2 linked regions of the Prosthecobacter sp. genome follow. The protein of the gene in region 1 interacts with the protein of each later gene in a pairwise test. Links are inferred from orthologs where the notes say so. Each region holds a gene or a part of one and is shown on either strand. Other genes may lie near its edges.

Region 1 (10,622 bases):
CGGCGGCTGGGGCGGGCATGTCGTGCTCATCGCCGGATATTGGGTGAAGGTCGGCACGGCAGGCTGGGACGAGTGATCGACGAGCGCTTCCCTCTCGCTCACATCGTGCTGTTTTACTACAGCACCTTGATCTTCACATTCCGATACCACACCGGTGCCTGCGCTTTACCGTGGAGGCCCTGGAGGCCGATGGGGCCTTTGCGGGCGAAGTCTTTGAGGGCGACGGGGAATTTGTTCGGGGTGCCGTCGGGGTTCTTCTTCACTTCGGGCCAGTTGTCGAGATTGGCATCAATCACGGTCTCGCCGTTGAAGACCACGGTCACTTGCGGGCCTTTGCAGGTGATGGTGAAGCGGTTCCACTCGCCGACGGGCCTGGCGGCGCCCTTGCTGGGCGGCATGGCGTCATAAATCGCGGCGACCATGCCGTACTTGCTGCCGTCGGCGCTGTCATGGACCTGGATTTCGAGGGCGGAGAGGACGTTCTTGATGTCGCCGGAGCGGAGGAAGACGCCGCTGTTGGATTCTGCGATCACCTTGAACTCAAGGTCGAGGATGAAGTCGCCATACGAGTCCTTCGTCCAGAGCGTGTCGTGGTCCTTGGCGACGAGGACGCCCTCGGTGAAAGCCCAGCCGCCGGGAGCGACGGTGTTCGAGAGATCGGTGGCGAAGAGATCTTTCCAGCCGGTGGTGTCGGGATGTTCGGCGGCGAAGGTGAGGCTGAGGGTGGCGAGGAGGGTGAGGGTGATGTGTTTCATGGTGGTGGGCATCCAACGTGAGCTTGGAGGGAAAGGTTCCAAGTTCCAGAGGTAAAAGCGCGGCACGCCGCAGCCCCAGCGCGGTCTGCCGCCCGGCCTGGAGTCGTGCCTGTGCTCCCCGGATTGTGCCGGGGTGAATTTTATCGAATTGCTTTTTTCTCCGCCGCAGCCCATCATTCTAAAAACCAGGAAATTCCGCTCCTGATCTCATCCACGCCACCTCAATGAAACTCGCTCGCTCCCTGTTCATCCTCCCGGTTCTTGCCGCCCTGTCCCTGGCCTCCTGCACCCATACCCGTCATGTGATTGGCCACGACTACAACATCACCACCTACGGCCCCGACAGTTTTGGCGGCCACGGCGGCGGTTACGGCAGTGGTTACGCCATCTGGCCGATGCCCACTGACAACTACGCGTTGTACGGCACATTTGATGATCCTTACGCCTGGGGCGACAGCGGCTACTACCGCGCCACCCAGGCCATACCTGCGCCAAGCTATGAGTCGACCTCATCTTCCAGGCAACAGACCTCCGGGAAATGACGAAGGGATGCCGCGCCGATTCGCCCACACGAAACGCAGGGGTGATCGGCGCGATTGATCCGGCTCCTGACGCGAATGACTGAAGCCGCTGCCCGTTTGAATTCGATCACCGGCTCTGCATTCTGTGAGGCATGAACCTCAATCTCGAAGGCAAGTCCGTCGCCGTGTTTGGAGCCGCCAAGGGCATTGGGCGGGCGATTGTGGATGGTTTTGTGGCCGAAGGGTGTGCCGTGCGGGGTTTTGACCGGGAGAAGAACGCGGACTTCATCACGGCGGGTGATGTGACGAACTTTGAGGCGGTGAAGGCCTTTGCGGCGGGGTTTGAGAGCGTGGATCACATCGTTTTCTCTGTTGGGGCCGGCTCCGGGAAGTTTGGCTTTCCGTTTTGGAATCTGGAGCCGTCGGACTGGACGCGGGTGCTGGAGATCAACCTCATTGGCGCAGTGAATGTGGCGCACGCGTTTGCACCGAAACTGATTGAGCGAGGAAGTGGCTCGCTCTTGTTTCTCGTCTCCGTCGCCGGGCAGATGGGATCGCAGACCGATCCGCCTTACAGCGCTTCGAAGGCCGGACTGATCAATTTCACGCAGTGCGCGGCGAAGGATCTCGGCCCGCATAACATCCGCGTGAACGCGCTCGCGCCCGGCATGGTGAAGACGGAGCTGAATCGGTCCATCTGGGCGGCGGGGCAGAAGAAGCTGCCGGAGGATCAATGCGTGAGCTTCGATGACTGGGCGGCGGAGAAGATCAAGAAGGTGTCACATCTCGGTCGCTGGCAGATGCCGGAGGAATATGCAGCGATGGCGACGTTTCTGGCCTCAGATCACGCGAAGAACATCACCGGCCAGACGATCAATATCGACGGCGGGCAGGTAATGCACTCATAGCAACTGACACGCCGAGCGAGCGCCTTTCAGCCCATTGGTCCCGACACACGAAGATTGTGGCCCCGACAAGCACACTCTAAGATCATCGGATGAACCAGCCAGAACCCGCGCCCAGCCACTGGGCAGCCATCCTTCGCAGCATCGGGCCGGGACTGATCATCACGGCCTCAATCGTAGGCTCGGGCGAGGTGATCGCCACGCCGAAGGTGGCGGGGGAGGCGGGGTTCACGCTGCTGTGGTTCATCGTGCTCGGCTGTTTCATCAAGGTGTTCGTGCAGGTGGAGCTGGGGCGCTATGCGGTGAGCACGGGGCAGACAACGCTGGAGGCGATGAACAGCATCCCAGGGCCGCGCTTTATCGTGAGCTGGCTGCTGTGGCTCTGGCTCGGCATGTTTGTGGCGCTCGTGTTTCAGGTGGCGGGCATCGTCGGTGGCGTGGCGGACATCTTTGCCGCCGCCGGGCTGACGATGGACAAGAAACTGCTCGCCATCGGCGTCGGCGGTTCGTGCGCGGTGCTGCTGGCGCTGGGGCGCTACCGCCTCGTGGAGAGCTTGTCGGTGGCGATGGTGGTGCTGTTCACGCTGGCGACGGTCATCGCGGTGGGCTCGCTGCAATGGTCGCCGTATGCGATCACGGCGGCCAATGTGGTGGAGGGATTTCAATTCAAGCTGCCGGAGAATTTTGTGACCGCGTTCGGTGCGTTCGGCATCATCGGCGTCGGCGCTTCGGAGCTGATCTATTATCCTTATTGGTGCCTCGAAAAGGGCTACGCCGTGAATGTCGGCCCGCAGGACGGCACGCCGCAGCGGACCGTGCGTGCGCAGGGATGGATGCGCGTGATGCGCATCGACGCGTGGATTTCCTTTGTCATCTACACGCTGGCGACGCTCGCCTTCTACATGCTCGGTGCCGCCGTGCTGCACTCGAAGGGCCTGCAGGTGAACGACCAGGGCATGATCGACACGCTCGCTCACATGTATGCGGAGAGTTTTGGTTCATGGAGCCTCTATGTTTTTCTCGTCGGCGCGTTTTTTGCGCTCTACTCGACGATCTTCGCCTCCACAGCCTCGAACGCACGGCTGCTGGTCGATGCGGCGGCGCTCTTCAAAGTGGTGCGCTATCCCACACCGGAGCATCGGGTTCGGGCCGTGAAAGTCTGCGTGGTGCTGCTGCCCGCGTTGTCAGTGGGGCTGTACATGCTCTGGGAGAAACCGGTCACCCTGGTTCTCATCGGTGCCGTCAGCCAGGGGATCATGCTGCCCTTCCTGGCTGGCGCGGCGCTTTATTTCCGCCACTGCCGCCTGGACCGCGCCCTGCGTCCCGGCTTCGCATGGACGCTCTGTCTGTGGATCGCCGCCCTGTCGATGGCGGCGATCGGCGCGTATCAGGTCGTGCAGGAAATCATGAAAGCGGTTCACTCATAAAGCCGGAACAACCCTGAGTGATCCAGATCACCGAAGCCTTTTTCGTGTACAAACTTCTCCCACTGGGCGAGGGAGTTCTTCAACGTGGGTGAATCGAGGCCGACGGAATCGGCGAGTTGGGACATGAGGCGGACATCCTTGAGCTGAAGCGTGGCACGGCCACCGGGGGCGAAATCGCGGCGGACCATGCGATCGCCGTGGAGGTCAAGGATGCGGCTTTCGGCGAAGCCGCCGAGAAGGGCTTTGCGGACGAGGGCGGGATCGACGCCGGAAAGCTCGGCCATGCGCAAGGCTTGGGCGACGGCGTCGATGGTTTGAGCGACGATGAGTTGATTGGCGAGCTTGGTGACCTGCCCTGCCCCGCTGGGGCCGAGATGGGTGATATTTTTGCCAACGGCTTGGAAGATGGGCAAAGCGCGCTGGAAATTCACCTCGCTGCCGCCGGCCATGATGGTGAGCGTGGCAGCCTCGGCACCGACCTGGCCGCCGGAGACGGGGGCATCGACCCAGTTGACGCGTTCTGCCCATTTTTTGGTCTCGGGGACGCCAGTGGTGCCAAAGTCGATGATGAGGGCATCTTTGTGCAGACCTTCGATCAAGCCGCCAGGACCAAAGACGATGTTTTCGACGACGTCGGTCATGGTGAGATTGACGCAGATGACGCCGGGGCCGATTTCGCGGGAGAGGTCCGGCAAGGTGGCCGCACGGCGCATGCCCAGGGCCACGGCGGCCTCCGCAGGCGCGTCACTGCGATTCCAGACGACGACATCGGCCCCAGCCGCGTGCAAATGACGCGCATTGGCCCGGCCCATGTTGCCGAGTCCGACGAATCCGATCTTGTGTCCTGCGAGTGGCTTGCTCATGTCCGGCGAACTCACATCAGGCAGCGCCTGATGGCAAACACCTTCCCAACTCACGCATGAAAATCATCATCACCGGCGGCGGCGGCTTTCTTGGCTCCCAGCTTGCGCAGAAGCTCCTCGAACGCGGCACTTGGTGCGGCCAGCCAATCACCGAGATGGTGCTGCTGGATGCGTTTTTTCGCGAAGAACCGACGGACACGCGAGTGAAGCAGGTGAAAGGCGACATTGGCGACCGGGCGACGGCTTTCGCGGCTACGGGATCGAAGTTCGATGTGATCTTCCATCTGGCCTCGATGGTGAGCGGTGAATGCGAGGAGCGCTTTGATGACGCAATGCGTGTGAACTTGGATGGCGGACGCAATGTGTTTGAGGCGGCGCGAGCGGCGGAAGGCAGGCCGCGAGTGGTGTTTGCGAGCAGCGTGGCTTGCTATGGCGGCCTCGACATGTCGCAACTGATGTCCGACCACACGAAACAGCTCCCGCAGACGACCTACGGCATGACGAAGGCGATGTGCGAGATGATGGTGAACGATCACACCCGCAAAGGCCACTTCGACGGCCGCAGCGTGCGCTTGCCGACGGTGATCGTGCGTCCCGGCAAGCCGAATGCCGCCGCATCGAGCTGGGCGAGCGGGATGTTCCGCGAACCGCTCAATGGCGAGCCGTGCCTTCTGCCGATCCGCCGTGAGCAGTCGCATCCAATGACCGGTTATCGCACCGTGATCGATTCGTTCATCGCTTTGAGCGAGGTCGAGGAAGCCAAACTCGGCAAAGATCGTGCCTGTGTGCTGCCAGCACACCGTGTGACGCCACAGATTGCCGAAAAGGTGATTCAAGAAGTCGCCACAGAGCGTGGCATCAAGCTGGGACCCATTGTGGATGCCTTTGATGCCCGCATTCAAGGCATCGTGGATAACTGGCCGCAGCAAGTGGATGGCTCTCGTGCGATGGAGATCGGACTGCCGCGTCCGCCGGAGCTGAAGGTGATCGTAGGGCAGTATCTCGATGATTTTGGGCCGAAGTGAATTTCCCACCGCTTCATGCATGTCGAGCATGTCGCTTGCTGCTTTGTCAGCGTGCGCTAGCCTCATGGCATGAGTGAGATACGACCCTTCCCGAATGCACCGCAGATCAAGATCGATCCACGTCGCATATTCATCGGCATTGGCGTGGTGTTCATTGCCATCGGGCTGTTCTCCGGCATCTACCAGGTGCCGGCCAATTCCGTGGCGGTGGTGCAGCGCTTCGGCGGTTATTTGAAGACAGCGGAGCCGGGGCTGCACTTCAAGCTGCCGTGGGGCATCGACCAGATCACGATCGTCGAAGTGGAGCGCCGACAGAAGCTGGAGTTCGGCACCGCCACGCAGGGCGCATCGAACCAATACCAATACGAGGAAGACTACAACGAACAGCAGCGCGAGAAGAACATGGTCACGGGTGATTTGAACGCCGTGCTCGTGGAGTGGGAGATTCAATACCATGTGGAGGAACCCATCGCCTACGTCTTCAATGTGCGCGATCCGCTGCCCACTCTGCGCGATCTTGCCGAGGCGGTGATGCGGGAAGTAGTGGGCGACCGCACCGTGGATGAAGTGCTCACCATCGGCCGCCAGGAGATGGAATTGAAGGCGCTGGAGCGGCTGCAAGCGCTGACCAATGGGTTGAAAATGGGCGTGCATATCGACCAGATCCAGCTCGGTGATGTGAATCCGCCTGCTGGCGTCAAAGCCAGCTTCAACGAGGTGAACAGCTCCCAACAGGAGCGCGAATCCCTCATCAACCAAGCCAGCGGCGAGTACAACCGCGTGGTGCCACGCGCGCGAGGCGAGGCGGTGCAAAAAACCAGTACCGCCGAAGGTTACGCCGCCAAACGCGTCAATGAGGCCGAAGGCGATGCCACCCGCTTCAAGGCGCTGCTCGCGGAATATCTCAAAGCGCCCGAGGTCACCAAAAAACGCATCTACCTCGAAACGATGAGCAAGGTGCTGCCGTCCGTGCCCGGCAAAATCATCCTGGATGAAAAGGCATCCTCCTTCCTCCCGCTCATGAATCTCCGCCAACCCGCGCCCCAGCCGCCAGCCGCCGACCCCAAGCTCCCCGCCCGATGAAAGCCCCCCTCATTCTCATCATCCTCCTCGCACTGGCCATCGTGCTCGGCTCCGGTTTCTACACCATGAGCGAAACGGAGCAGGTCGTCATCACCCAGTTCGGCATGCCGGTGGGCGAACCGGTGACCAAAGCCGGCCTGCACTGGAAGACCCCGTTCATCCAGACCGCCAACCGCATCGAAAAACGCGTGCTGGAGTGGGACGGCGAGTCCACGCCCATGACGACGAAGAACAAAGTCTTCGTGATGGTGGGCAGTTTTGCCCGCTGGGAGATCATCGAGCCGCTGGTGTTTTTCCGCCAACTCACGGATGAGCGCCGCGCCCTCTCGCGACTGAACGGCATCATCGGCAGCGAGACGCGCATCGTCATCGCCAAGCATGACTTCATCGAGGCCGTGCGCACCACGAAGGACCGCAAGGTCGTGCGGGATATGATCAGTCCCGCGCCGGGCGCCACCGCCGGCACGCCGCTCTCCACCGCCGAGGCGCGCATCGGCGTGCTGCCCTCCATCACCAAAGGCCGCAGCGAGCTGGAGGCGGAGATTTTTGCCAACGCCGCCGAAAAGGTCAAGGATCTCGGCATCCGCCTGCTCGACGTGCGTCTCAAGCGCATCGACTACGATCCGTCCGTGAGCGAGTCCATCTACCAGCGCATGATCACCGAGCGTCAGCAGATCGCCGACCGTTACCGTGCCGAAGGCGAAGGCGAGGCTGCGAAAATCAATGGTGAGCGGGAACGCGATCTGAGCCTCATTGAATCCGAGGCCTACCGCAAGGTGCAGGAGATCGAAGGCGCCGCCGATGCGAAGGCCACGGAGATTTATGCGAAGGCTTATAACCAGACGCCCGAGGCCGCGCAGTTGTTTGAATTCCTGCAAACAATGTTGGCCTACAAGACCCTGATCACCCCGGACACGACGATGGTCTTCACCACCGACAGCGAACTGTTCCGCTATTTGAAGTCGAGCAGCCCGCAGGCCAAACCGGCGGCGGGTGGCACCAGCATGGAGTTCACGCCGTTGAACAAGCTGCCGACGCTGCTGGAAGTGGGGCGGTAAACACAGAACAACGAAGCAGCAGGGTTCCCATGTAACCAGGCAGCCTGCTGACTTAGGGAAACACTGATTTGCACCGCAGATTGGAACGCCGCAGAGGCTTGATTCAGAAGGCCATTCTCTGTGCCGTTTCCACCTGTATGTAGCGGCGTCCTGATTTCGAGCCACAGAGAACACAAAGCCAGGCTCTGGGTGTGGCTTTAATCAGCGGCTCCTTAGAAAACTGAGTGCCTTTGGCGCGGCGGACGCGTTTCAACGACGACGACGTCGGCGCAGCATCAGGCCGACCAGGCCGAACATCAACAGCAGCAGGCGGCTGGGTTCGGGAACCACGACGATGATGCCGTAGCGACCGAATGCTGAGGTGTCCCATGCCAGGCCTCCAAAGCCAGTGATGTCGGGCAGGTCGAGATCGCCAGCCGTCGGACTGGCGCCACCAATGAACCCGCTGGTGTAGGCGAAAGTCATGTCCGATGCCTGCGTCCAGTCGATCAGGTTGAAGACTTGGCCATAAGTGACCGAGGTCAGGCCTGCATCCAAGATGCGGATAGAACCATCACCATACGCGGCAGAAGCCCGGGCACCGACGGACAGGTTCGAGGTGGTGGCACCTGTGAGCTTGAGCTGGTCATGATTGGTGGAAGTGGTCGGAGCCACGTTCCAGGTGGCCAAGGCTTCAAGGCCATCAGCACCATTGGCTGAATCGTTATCCGCAGCGCTGTTGAACAGGAGCAAGGCGCTGGCATAAGTGCCGCCTTTGTACTCATACTGTCCGTTCGAGAACGTGATCAGGGACGCGTTGGTCGGGTTGGCAACACCGAGCTGGATCTGCGAGCCGTCGGCCACGGTCAGCGCCGTCGTGCTGTCCGCCGTGAGCGTCAGTGTGCCGTTGGCGGCGCCCAAGCTGCCGCCTACCGCGAGGATGCCCACGCTGGTCGGCGTCGGATTAGTGCCGCTGCCAACGGTGACTGTGCCGCCGATGGTGCCGTCTCCAGAAAGGATTGCGGCATTGATGAGCGTGCCACCGGTTTCACCGACCGTGACCGCGCCGGTGCTGAGGCTGCCTGAGACGTGGAGCTGGCCGTCATTGACCGTGGTGGTGCCGGTGTAAACGTTGGCACCGCTGAGCACCCATACTCCCGAGCCAGACTTGGCGACGGATGTCAGGCCGGCACCGGCATTAGCCAGGGGGGTGGCAAATGTGTTCTCATCGGTGTTGGTGCCGCTCAAAGCAAGCGTGCGGGCGGTTGCGGCAGTCGGTTGCGTTGGAGAAGTCGTGCTGGTGAACACCATCGGACTACCGGATGCGCCGGAAGCATCCAAGCCTCCACCGCTTGTGCCAAGTGTGAACTGACGGTCCGTGGTGCCGGTGGTCGCGCCAGTGCCGATGTAGCCGAGGGTACCGCCGTTGAGCACGAGATTGGCCGGGGCGGCGGCGGAGTTGCCAATGCTGCTGACGTTGCCGCCCGCGTCAAGCTTGGTGGCTTGGAGAGTGCCGGCGTTGATGGTGGTGGTACCGGAGTAGGTGTTGGCGGTGTTACTGAAGGCCATGGTGCCTGTGCCTGCCTTGATCACATTGTCCGTGGCACCAGTGCCATTGGAGATGACCGCGGTGACATTCAGCTCGGCGGAGCCGGCGGCGACACTGCTGCTGTCAGCAACAGTGAAGGTGCGAGTGGCAGCGCCAGGCAGGCCAGCACCCACTGCGGTGCCACCGAAGGAGACATTGCCGGAGAGCGTTGAGGCCAGCGGGTTGCCTGCGGCATCGTAGGCCACGTTGCCAAGCAGGTTCAGTGTGCCGGCTCCAGTCGATACATTACTGGTGCTGGTGGTCGTGCCACCGGTGCCGCCGAAGGTGAGGGAGGCGATGCTGTTGTTGAATCCTGCAAGGTTGAGCAGGGCGGTTTCCCCAGCAGTGGTGGAATTCACCGTGACAGCAGTGGTGGCAGGCAGCGTGTTGTTGGCTGCCGAAGTGATGGTGCCGCGGTTGATGGTGGTGGAGCCGCTGTAGCTGTTCGGGCCACCAAGCGTAAGGGTGCCGGTGCCCTGCTTCACGACATTGAGCGTGGAACCGACGTTGTTGGTGATCGAGCCGCCAAATGCCGTGCTGGTGGCGTCACCGATGAGCAGGGTGGTGGTGCCGGTCGTCGCCGAGGTGGTAAGGAGACCGCCCGTGGTGCTTGAGTCACCCGTCAGGGAAGCAATAGAGATGATGGCACCGCCGCCGTTGATGTCGAGTGTGCCGCCGCTGAGCACAGACACTGCGGAGGTGACCGGGATGGCGCCGAAGGTGCCATACTTCAGCAGACCACCGCTGACGATGGTCGGGCCGGTGTAGGTGTTGAAGCTGTTGGCAGGGGCAGCACCGCTGAAGGTGAGGTTCTGCAACGAAGCAAGCGTCGAGGTGGTGGCGAGGCTGAGGGTCACATCGCCGGTGCCGGTGTTGATGGCGGTAATGGTGGTGCCCGCAGCGATGCCGGAACCAGTCACCGTCGAGCCAATCACCAGTGTCGCGGCAGGCCCAACGCCCACGTTGATGTTCGTGCCAGCCGCAGGAACCGTGGCGGCGAGGCTGACCGCATTGCCGAAGGCAAAGGTGCCGGCATTGGTAGTGGCAATGGCGGGCTGAGAGAGAGTCACCACTGCGCCGGCGACGCTTGCAACCGTGGTGCCCGGTGCGATGCCAGTGCCGTGAACGGTCTGGCCGACGACGATACCTGCCGCAGCCGACGCGCTAAGGGTCAGCGCCGTGGTGTTGATCACCGTGGCGTTGGTAGCCGCACCTGTGGCACTCAGCGCACCTGGGGTCTGCGGGGTGAGGGTCAAGGTGCCGTTGCCGGTCTTGGTGAAGCCAGTGCCATTGCTAATGATGCCGTTGATGGCGGCGGTGGCCTGCGGATTGCTCACGTTGATGGAGCGTGCGCCGCCACCGAGATCGAGGGTGCCGTTGAGGGTCAGGTTGGAACCCGTGCCGCTGCTGTTGCCGTT
Region 2 (10,662 bases), on another replicon or contig:
CGCCGCTACGCACGCAACGGTGCTCCATTGCGCCGCGCCAGCTTCCACGCAGGCGACACCCTCACGCATCGCGACGGTTCAAAGCACTCCATCGACTCCGTCACCTCGCAGGACGGCGTTCTGACCTACCACTGCGGCCCCCGCAGCATCCCTGAGTCCGAACTCGCCGACACCCTCAGCCTTGGGGGCCCGCAGGAGCGCCTCCTCGCCGCGAACATCGACGATTTGCCCACCTTCGCCCTCCGTGCTGAAGCCGTCGAATGGCGCTGCCGCATGCAGGCCTCGCCCGTGCGCGGTTTCATCGGCGGTCGCGTCGATCCCATCCCGCATCAGATGTCCATTGCCGCCGATGTCACCGGTCGCCTCCTGCCGCGCGTTCTGCTCGCCGATGAAGTCGGCCTCGGCAAGACCATCGAAGCCGGCCTCATCCTGCATCGCCTTCACCTCACCGGCCGCGCCTCACGCATCCTCGTCCTCGTGCCCGACGCCTTGCCGCACCAGTGGTTCGTCGAACTCCTGCGCCGCTTCAATCTGATGTTCAGCCTCTTCGACGAAGAACGCTGCGCCGCCATCGAAGCCGGCGATCCCGAAGGCAATCCCTTCCTCGACAGCCAGATCGTGCTCTGCCCGCTGTCCTTGCTCAGCGGCTCGTCAAAGCGAGCGCAACAGGCCGCCGACGCCGGTTGGGATCTTCTAATTGTCGATGAAGCCCATCACCTCGAATGGACCGTCGAATCTCCCGGCATCGCCTATCAAGTCGTCGAAGCCATCGCTAGCCGCGTCCCCGGCGTCCTTCTCCTCACCGCCACCCCGCAGCAACTCGGTGCCGAAGGCCATTTCGCCCGCCTCCGTCTCCTCGATCCCGACCGCTATGGCGATCTGCACGAGTTCCTCGCCGAATCAGATCGCTACGAGCAAGTCGCTCGTGTGGTCGATCTCATCCTGCAAGGCGGCAGCATGAGCGAACAAGACCGCGAACTCTTCGCCAGTCACTCCCCACGAGTGCAGCAACACATCACGGAACTCACCGCAGGCGATGAATCCGCCCGCCAGCGTCTTGTCAGCGATCTCCTCGACGAATTTGGCACCGGACGCGTCATGTTTCGGAACACCCGTGCCGTCATCCAGGGCTTCCCGCCGCGCCAATGCCATACCCGGCTGCTTGGCATCGAGCCAAATTCGACTCCCGAAGATACGCTCATTCGCTGGCTCGCTGCCACTCTGCGTGAACTTGGCGAGGCCAAAGTCCTGCTCATCTGTCGCACGCGCAAACTCGCCGAAGACATCCACGAGCGCCTCCTGCGCGAGATCAACGTGCATGCCGTTCTATTCCACGAAGGTCTGAATTTGATGCAGCGCGACCGCCACGCCGCCGCCTTTGCCGATCCTGAAGGCGCACGCCTGCTCATATGCTCCGAAATCGGCAGTGAAGGCCGCAACTTCCAGTTCGCCCAGCATCTCGTGTTGTTTGATCTGCCGCGCGATCCTGAACTCCTCGAACAACGCATCGGCCGCCTCGATCGCATCGGCCAGAAAGGCACGATCAACATCCATGTGCCCTTCATTGCAGGTTCCGAAGGCGAAATCCTCGCCCGCTGGTATCACGAAGGCCTCGATGCCTTTGAACACAGCCTGCAAGGGGCCACGCAGCTCCTCCATAGCTTCGCCGCTGAAATAGAAGCCCTCTGCACCAGCTTTGACGCCGCCAAACTCGACGATCTCATCAAGCGCACCGCCAAACTGCGCCTCGAAGTGCGGAAGAAGCTCGAACGCGGCCACAACCGCCTCCTCGAACTCAACTCCTGCAAGCCACGTCTTGCCGCACGTCTGATTGAGCGAATCCGCGATGTCGATGCCGGTCTCGACTTCGAGCGCTTCTTCATCCGCCTGCTCGATCACTTCGGCATGCACGTCGAGGAGATGACCAACCGCACCTGGTTCATCCGTCCCGACAACCTCATCACCGACGCCTTGCCCGCGCTGCCCGATGAAGGCCTCACCTTCACCTTCGACCGCGAACGCGCCCTCTCCCGCGAGCACGAAGCCTTCCTCACCTGGGATCACCCGCTCGTGTGTGGTGCGCTTGATGTCCTGCTCGGCTCCCATGATGGCAACGCGGGTTTCGCTTTCTGGAAAGCCTCTGGTGGAGAAGGCTTGGTGCTTCAAGTCAGTTTCATCGCCGAATGCATCGCCCCGCCCGCGTTGCATGCCTCACGCTTCCTGCCAGCCACACCGATTCGCATCGCCATCGATCATCAAGGCCGTGATCTCACCGCCGATCCGGCCTTCACCCGCGCCAAACTCACTCCCGGCGATCCCACTCGCACCGTCGAAAACGAAACCGTCCGCCACAAGTTCCTGCCCACGATGCTCTGCAAGGCGCAGCAGCTCGCGGAGGCGCAACTCAAGGAACTGAAGGAACGGAGCCTCAAAGCCATGCGCAAACACCTCGATGAAGAGATTGCCCGGCTTGAGGATTTGCAGTCGCGCAATCCCCAGGTGCGGCCGGAGGAGATCCGTGCGTTGCAGGAGCAGCGCGAGGCTCTGGGTACTGTGATTGCCTCGACGGGGCTTAGGCTGGACGCTGCGCGGCTGGTAGTGCGGCTGAAGTGAGAGGCGGCCAAGCTTGCCGCCGCAGTACTAGACGCTGGATAGAGGTGCAGGCAGTCCTCCTTACACTCCCTACGCCCTCGGCCTCTTCAATCCCACCGCCACCATCCACAGTGCCCCCATCAACACCGAAATCGGAATCAGCAACCACACATGATGCCACTGCCACCTGGTTTCCAGCGTGGCTAGCCAGGGCTTCTGCGGATGGATCCAGGCGGTCAGTTCATGGCCGATGGGATGGGCGCGTACCAGGGCCTGCGCCTCCTGCTTCATCCCGCCGTCCACCTTGGAGGCATCGAAGTACCAGCGGTTGGAAAACCAGCGGCGACCGTTCTGCTCGTAGGAATATACGAGATGTACCATGTTGTAGATCATGTGGCTGCGCCTGCCCGAGCCGCGTTCTTCGGTGATGCCGTTCGCCTCCACCCGCGCAGGCACCGCGATGAGCTGGGAGCGGATGAACTGGCCGTGGATGGCATCCAGCACATGCTGCTCGTGCATCAAGTGGACGCCCAGCGCCAGCAGCCCCACTCCCGCGCCCACCAGCAGATGGCGGAAGAAAAGACGCTGACGCTCTGGGACGGACAGGCTCCGCAACCGGCGCGACGGCAGAAAGGTGCGCACCAGGAAGACAAAACTCACCAGCGCCAGCAGCCCACCACCTCCGATGAGCGAATACGGAAACCACAGGCGTGCGGCACGAAATGAGGCCTCGCTGGGATCGGCAGGATTGACGTAACAATATGCGGGCCCCCGGCGCGCGGCGTCGCCTTCCTCCTCGAAGTCGCGCAGGTCCACGATCCAGTCGGTGGCCTCGTCGTAGTTGGAGGAGGTGTGGGTCTTCCCGGCGAAGTCGTATTGATACGTCATCGTGGGCTGTACGCGGTCGCCGAAGGAGCTGCGCGAGATGTCCACGCTCCACGTCACAATGCGACAGGGCGTCTTCACCCACGCGTCCACCTTTTCATGCTTGGCACGCTGATGGTAGTACCCAGCGCTGACCAGCAGGATGCCTACACCCAGGCCCACGACGCCGAAAATACAGCGCACGAATTTCAGTCGCCAAGGCGCGAGAGACGGGGGCGATGCGGAGGTGTCCGGCTGCATGGTAGTGACCCTCGTGTGGCGGCTGCTCAGAGATCGCACGCCAGTCGGTCGTTGCATGGGGAGTTTTGCGGGCAGCCGTGAAAAAGCTGTCCGCGATGCAGGACGCTTCAGCGGGACGGAAGCGCTGTTTCGTCACCTCGCCTAGAGACCGGACCGAGCAGGCATGAAAAAGCCGGAGTCTTGCGACTCCGGCCTTGGGTGAATCATTGGAGCGTTAAGCGGGCACGCCGGTCAAACCGGGAGCCAGCCCGCCTTCATCCTCGTCTTCGCGCTGCACGGGACGTGGATCGGGAGCTTTGGGAAGGGGGGGCGGGGGCGGGGGCTTGCTCTTGTTTTCGGGCGGATTGATGAGGCGGCCGTGCTCCATGATTTCTTTGATGTGGGCACCGTCGAGGGTTTCATATTCGAGCAACGCGTGGGCGATGGCGTCGAGCTTGTCCTTGTACTTGAGGAGTATCTCCTTGGCCTGGGCGTAAGATTCGTCGATGAGACGTTTCACCTCCTCGTCGATCTTCTTGGCGGTGTCCTGGCTGTAGTTGCTGCTGCCACGGCCCATGAAGGCGGTGCTTTCATTTTCACCGTATTCGATCATGCCGAGCTTCGTGCTCATGCCCCAGGAGCAGACCATGCTGCGGGCGATGCGGGAGGCCATGCGGATGTCGCCGCTGGCGCCGTTGGTGACGTCGCCAAACTGGATTTCCTCGGCCACACGACCACCCATGGCGACAACGAGGTCGTCGATGAGTTCGCTTTTGCGGTCGTTGTGCTTGTCTTCCTCCGGCAACCACATGGTGGAGCCGAGTGAAGGGCCGCGGGGGATGATGGTGACTTTGTGCAGCGGATCGGTGTGCTCAAGAACCTCGATGAGGATGGCGTGACCGGCCTCATGATAAGCGGTGTTTTCCTTTTCCTTCTCGCTGAGGGCCATGCTGCGGCGTTCGCGGCCCCAGCGCACCTTGTCACGGGCTTCTTCCAACTCGGGATTGGTGATGGACTTCATGTTCTTGCGAGCGGCGAGCAGCGCGGCCTCGTTGAGCAAGTTGGCGAGTTCTGCACCGGAGAATCCGGGCGTGCCACGGGCGATCTTGGAAAGGTCGGCGCTATCGGCCAGCTTCACTTTCTTGGCATGTACGCGGAGGATTTCCTCGCGGCCTTTCACGTCGGGCAGATTGACGGTGACCTGACGGTCGAAGCGACCGGGGCGCAGCAAGGCGGGATCGAGCACGTCGGGACGGTTCGTGGCGGCGATGATGATGATGCCTTCCTGAGTGTCGAAGCCATCCATCTCAACGAGCAGCGCATTGAGCGTCTGTTCGCGTTCATCGTGACCACCGCCCATGCCGTGACCGCGATGACGACCGACGGCGTCGATTTCATCAATGAAGATTAGGCAGGGGGCGTTTTTCTTGCCCTGCTCGAACATGTCGCGCACGCGGCTGGCACCGACACCGACGAACATTTCGACGAAGTCCGAACCGCTGATGCTGAAGAACGGCACATCGGCCTCACCAGCGATGGCTTTTGCCAGCAGAGTCTTGCCGGTGCCGGGAGGGCCGGTCATGAGCACGCCCTTGGGGATCTTGCCACCGAGGCGCTGGAACTTCTTCGGATCCTTGAGGAACTCGACGATTTCCTGCACTTCTTCCTTCGCTTCTTCCACACCGGCCACATCCTTGAAGGTGACCTTGTTGCGATCTTGCGCGAGCATCTTGGCCTTGCTCTTGCCAAAGCTCATCGCCCCACGACCGGCGCTGCGGAGCTGCTGGCGCACGAGGAAGTAGAAGAACGCGAGGATGATCAGCAGTGGCAGCAGGAAGCCGAGCAGTGAGGACCACATCTCGTTTTCATAGACCGGGATAAGCACCAAGTTGTGCGCTTTGAGGAGATCCCGCAGCTCCTCTTTTTGGAACTCGATGTTCACGGCGACGGAGAACGGCTTGGAATCGCCCTTACCAGCGCCGAAGGCTGGTGTTTTGCCGGTAGCGTCCTTGACGGGTTCAGAAAGGACCGGTTTGCTCAAATCAGGCGCGGGAACCTCGGGTTCACCCGCTTTGCCAGCCGAGGCCTTGATGGCAGGCGACGGGAAATAATAACCACGGATGGTCTGCTCGGAGGTGGTGTCGAGATTGACGAGTTCGAGTTTTTTGCTGGCGTCAATATTGCCGGCTTCGACCTCGATTTTGAATTCGGCGTAGTTGAAGACTTTGCGGCTGCCGGCCATCCCCTTGTTCATCATGAAGCCCGAGATCAGCAGGGTGATCGCGAGCGCGAAGAGCATGAAACCGCGCCAGTTGAACTGCGGATCTTGATTGCGGCGGTTTGGGCCCTCGGGGCGGTTGTTGAAGGGGTCGTCGGACATGAGCGGGGGTGTTACAGCTTAGTAACGCGAGTCCGAGCATACATGCCGGTAATTTTTTTGCAAAATGCGATTCCAGCGGGCCTAAGCAGCCTTAAACCGGCCTTTACAGCGACAGGGAAGGGGTCATCGACCCAGTGGCACGCGCTTGAATTCCCGCGTCAGACTCGTCAGTGAATCCTCCACGCCCATGCGCTCCAGGCTGCTGGCGCCGACGAAGCCGTCCGCGGTGGTCTTGCTGAGGATGTATTCCGCGTCCTTCGGCGTGTTGATGGGGCCGCCATGGGTGAGGGTGAAGACATTCGGGTTCACGCTCTTCGCGGCATCAATGATGTCCTGCGTCACTTTGACCGTGTGATCCCAGCTTACCACGGCGTTGGTCACGCCGATGCTGCCGCCGACAGTCGTGCCGACATGCGCGATGATCGCGTCCGCGCCGTTTTTGGCCATCTTGATCGCTTCTTCCGGCGTCGCCACATAGACGATGCTGAACAGGTCCATGCGTGTGGCCAGGCCGACCATCTCAAATTCCTTCTCCACGCTCATGCCGGTTTCTTCCAGCACACCACGGAAGTGACCGTCCACGATGGTGTGAGTGGGAAAGTTGTTCACCCCGCTGAAGCCCATCTCCTTGACCTTGCCCAGCCAGTGCCACATGCGGCGGCGGGGGTCGGTGGCATGCACGCCGCAGATGACCGGGATTTCTTTGACCACCGGCAGCACTTCATACTCGCCGATCTCCATGGCGATGGCGTTCGCATCTCCATAAGCCATGAGGCCGCAGGTGCTGCCGTGCCCCATCATGCGGAAGCGACCGCTGTTGTAAATGATGATCAAATCCGCACCGCCCTTCTCGATGAACTTCGCGCTGATGCCCGTGCCCGCGCCCGCCGCGATGATCGGCTCGCCTTTCGCCAGCGTCGCCTTCAGGCGATCAACGACTTCTTGCTTCGTGTAGGGATTTCCGATTCCGGTCCAGGGATTGGGCATGGCGTTAGGTTGGGTTGACGGTGGTTTACGATCGTTGACGGTGGATGACAGTGGTTTGAAACCATCGTCAACAACAGTCAACCATGTAAACAACCGCCAACTTCCCCTCCATGCACGCCAAAGCTGCCATCCAAGAGCTATCCGAAACCCACACGCACGGGCCGGGCACGGAGTTCCGCGTGGTGCGGGCCACGGAGCGGGACGCGCGCTCCTGGCTGCGTGGAGCGCCGGTGTGCGGCACGCTGGGCACGCACCGCATCGCTCACGCGGGCGTCATGACGGCGCGTGCGCCCTACCGCATCGTGCGCATGCACCAGGGCGGTTTGTATTTCCTCGCCTGCCTGGAGGGCGAGGGTCGCGTGCTCGTCGATGGCACCTGGAAAAAATGCGGCGCTGGCATGGCCGTGGCGCTGCCGCCTTTCATGGTGAACGCCTTCCAGGCCGTGCCCGGAAAGATCTGGCGCTGCTGCTGGGTGCGCTACGAACAGCAGCCGCAGCAGACGCCCATCCTCAGCAGCAGTTCGCCGCTCATGGCCCCCTTTGCCGGCACCGCGCTCTACAGCGCCATCGAAGGCCTCATCGAAGAAGCCGGACACGAGGCCAAACCGGCCGCCATGTTCCATTGGGTGGAACTGATCCAGCACTACATCGAGCGTTTCGCTCAACCCTGGCAGGTCGATGACCGCCTGCACCGCATCTGGGAAAAAGTCTCCGCCAACGTCGGCCATGACTGGACGCTCGACGAGCTTGCCCGGCAGGCTAACGTCAGCGCCGAGCACCTGCGCCGCCTCTGTCGCAAGGCGCTTGGCCGCACGCCCATGCACCACGTCACCTGGCTGCGCATGCGCAAGGCCGCCGAACTGCTCTCCACGACAAATCTGAAGGTGGAGACCATCTCCCACGAAGTCGGCTACATGAATCCCTTCGTCTTCAGCAACACCTTCAAAAAGTGGATCGGCTGGCGGCCGAGTGAGCATCGCAGCCGGATGGACGGATGATCAATCATCTCCATCTTCCCGCGAAATCCCCGCATACAGCTCGGGGAAGCGGCGTTCGAGGGACCTGGGGGTGATGTAGCCGATGAGCTGGGCTTCGTTCCAGTCGGCGAGGCCCCAGAATTCGTGGGGGAAGGCCATGATGACGGCGGTGCAGGTGGGCACCTTCGGAATGTTGGCACGGGCGAGGATGTGCTCGGCGAAGTCGTGCAGGCCGGGATTGTGGCCGAAGAGCATGACGTGGTGCCAGCTTTCCTCGAAGCCGCGCATGACTTCGAGGATGCGGTCGGATTCGGCGAGGTAGAGGCGCGATTCGAGCAGCAGCTTATCGACTGGCAGGGCGAAGGTCTCGCGCATGATCTGCGCGGTGCTCAAGGCGCGCAAGGCGGTGCTGGTGACGAGGCGATCTGGTAGCGGGAGCAGGGCCGGGGAGCCGTTGCCACCGAAGTAGGTGCGATGCAGAAACGCCGCGACCGCAGGTGCGGCGCGCTGCCCGCGCTCATTGAGCGGACGATCATGGTCGGCGAGTCCAGGCTGGCCCCAGCTGGATTTCGCGTGACGCACGATGGTGAGGTATTTCATTTCTGCGGAGAGCTCAGGGCGGAGGGCGAAGAGGCCGGTCTAGGCGGCGATTTTTTCGAGCTTGATGGGGTAGGTTTGGAAGGCGTTCCACTGGCAGACGATGAGGTCGCCGTTGTCGAGGACGCAGACATCGTGCCCGTGATCGAAAATGCGCTCGGCCTGCATCAGGGGCGTGAGTTTGCCGTCTTCATACACGGGTGCGGTGCCGCCGGGGGCGCTGACGACTTTGCCTGCGGCATCGAGGATGACGGTGAAGCCGCTGGGGTTTTGCGGGAGCTTGTTGATCTCGGGTGTCTTCGACCAGCAGACGCCGGCGTAGAGTTCCTGACCGGCGATGACGGGCCGGCAGACCATGGCTCCGGGCACGTCGAGGGTTTCGAGGTATTTGCCATCGAGCGTGAAACGACGGAAGCAGTTGTCCACGCGTGAGGTGACGATGACGGTGGCCTTGTCGGCGCCCTGGCGTGTGTCGATGGCGATGCCGTGGGCGTTGTTGAGGCGCTCCTCGGCGGGCACGTCCTTGTTGCCGCCGAAGCGCTGGATGAACTTGCCTTTGGCATCGTAGCGCAGCACAAACTGCGATCCGTAGCCGTCCACGACGTAGATGTCGCCATTCGGAGCGATGGCGGTCTCGGTGGGATTGAAGACCATGTCCGGCTCATACGCGCCGACGCTCATGGGATGGCTGATGGAGAAGATTTCTTTGCCGCCGAGGTCGGTCTTGGTGATGCGGCCCGTTTGGCGGTAGCCCGCGCTGCCGGATTTCCACAGGCCGCTGTCGGTGACGAAGAGGAACTCCTCGCCGTTCTCGTTGGAGAGCGTCAAGCCGTGGCCGCCGGGCCAGACGCTGCCCCAGGAGTCGAGGATGGTGCCGTCGGGCTTGAAGACGAGCATCTGGTTGTCCCAATGATCGCCAATCATGAAGAGACGGCCGTCTTTGACCTGGACCATCTCATGGCAGTTCAGGATCGGGTGATGTCGCCCCTGACCGGCGGGCACCCAGTCTTTGTTCACTTTGTAGCGATGCGCGCCGTGGCCGATGACGGTGTCTTTTTTCGGATCAGGCGCGGCGCGCAGCGTTTCGGTGAACGTGGCGGCGGCTGCGGTGGCGAGGCCGGAGAGGAAATGGCGGCGTGTTTTCATGTGAGTCGGAAAATATCGTCACAAGCACGGCCCGGCGCACGCTCAATTCCGCTTCATCATGGTGGCGATGCGATGGACGGTCTGTGTGAGTTCGCCGGCTTCGTAGGGCTTTGGCAGCACGCCGACGAAACCGCGCTCGAGGAAAACCATCTGTACCTCCTGCGTGACGCTGCCGCTGGTGCAGACGATGCGGGCGTCGGGGTCGAGGTGGAGGATTTCTGCGGCGGTCTCGGTGCCGTTCATGCCGCCGCGCAGCGTGAGATCCATGAGGACGACATCAGGCGGTGTGCCGGTGCGGAAGAGGCTCTGGTAAATTTTGACGGCGTCCTGGCCGTTGTCGCACTGCACGACCTCGTAACCGCAACGCGTGAGGATCATGTGGGCGACTTTGCGCAGGTCATCCTCGTCATCGACGATGAGCACCTTGCCTTTGCCATGCTTGAGCGGAACGGGCGCGGCATCGGCCGGGATGAGCTGCCTCGTGGTGCCCGAACCTGAGGCGGCAGGCAGGGTCACGCTGAATTCAGTGCCGACGTTCGGTGTGGAGGTCACGCGGATCTCGCCGCCCATCTCGTCGATGAAGCGCTTGCAGGTGGTGAGGCCGATGCCGTTGCCGTCCGCCTTCGTGGTGAATGACTCACGGAACAGGCGCTGCAGGTTTTCTTTCGCGATGCCGCAGCCGCGGTCACGAACGATGATGTGTACATGCGGGCCGGGTTTGAGGGAGCCATCTCCGAGGGCACCCACCATGTAGTTGTGCGCCTCGACATCCATGTAACCGCCATGCGGCATGGCCTGGATGCCGTTCATGACGAGATTTTGCAGCACCTGGCTGAGCTTGACCGGATCGGCGAGGGCAAGGCGCAGGTTGTCGTCATT

The links.
Region 2: the proteins of hflK (region 1) and ftsH interact in binary tests that used the Escherichia coli proteins (3 or more experiments, as listed by UniProt). The link is inferred for Prosthecobacter sp. from one-to-one orthologs.

Annotation. Positions count from the first base shown.
Region 1 is NZ_JAXMIH010000006.1:568,863-579,484, forward strand. Bases 4,674-7,572 are described here. They hold hflK (FtsH protease activity modulator HflK), read left to right. Parts: upstream 4,674-5,565; coding sequence 5,566-6,579; downstream 6,580-7,572. Other genes in these bases: U1A53_RS05215 (NAD-dependent epimerase/dehydratase family protein), read left to right, coding at 4,674-5,496; hflC (protease modulator HflC), read left to right, coding at 6,576-7,572. Also shown: U1A53_RS05185 (hypothetical protein), read left to right, coding at 1-76; U1A53_RS05190 (DUF1080 domain-containing protein), read right to left, coding at 117-755; U1A53_RS05195 (hypothetical protein), read left to right, coding at 980-1,297; U1A53_RS05200 (SDR family oxidoreductase), read left to right, coding at 1,429-2,184; U1A53_RS05205 (Nramp family divalent metal transporter), read left to right, coding at 2,274-3,608; U1A53_RS05210 (NAD(P)-dependent oxidoreductase), read right to left, coding at 3,599-4,471; more of U1A53_RS05215, read left to right, coding at 4,528-4,673; more of hflC, read left to right, coding at 7,573-7,637; U1A53_RS05230 (autotransporter-associated beta strand repeat-containing protein), read right to left, coding at 7,887-10,622.
Region 2 is NZ_JAXMIH010000014.1:53,933-64,594, reverse strand. What follows is about bases 3,505-6,443. They hold ftsH (ATP-dependent zinc metalloprotease FtsH), read right to left. Parts: upstream 6,077-6,443; coding sequence 3,932-6,076; downstream 3,505-3,931. Other genes in these bases: U1A53_RS16150 (phosphoenolpyruvate hydrolase family protein), read right to left, coding at 6,200-6,443; U1A53_RS16160 (DUF3592 domain-containing protein), read right to left, coding at 3,505-3,774. In the rest of the region: U1A53_RS16165 (helicase-related protein), read left to right, coding at 1-2,613; more of U1A53_RS16160, read right to left, coding at 2,683-3,504; more of U1A53_RS16150, read right to left, coding at 6,444-7,063; U1A53_RS16145 (helix-turn-helix domain-containing protein), read left to right, coding at 7,174-8,061; U1A53_RS16140 (histidine phosphatase family protein), read right to left, coding at 8,062-8,640; U1A53_RS16135 (hypothetical protein), read right to left, coding at 8,680-9,783; U1A53_RS16130 (ATP-binding protein), read right to left, coding at 9,826-10,662. UniProt on the Escherichia coli protein: Acts as a processive, ATP-dependent zinc metallopeptidase for both cytoplasmic and membrane proteins. Plays a role in the quality control of integral membrane proteins.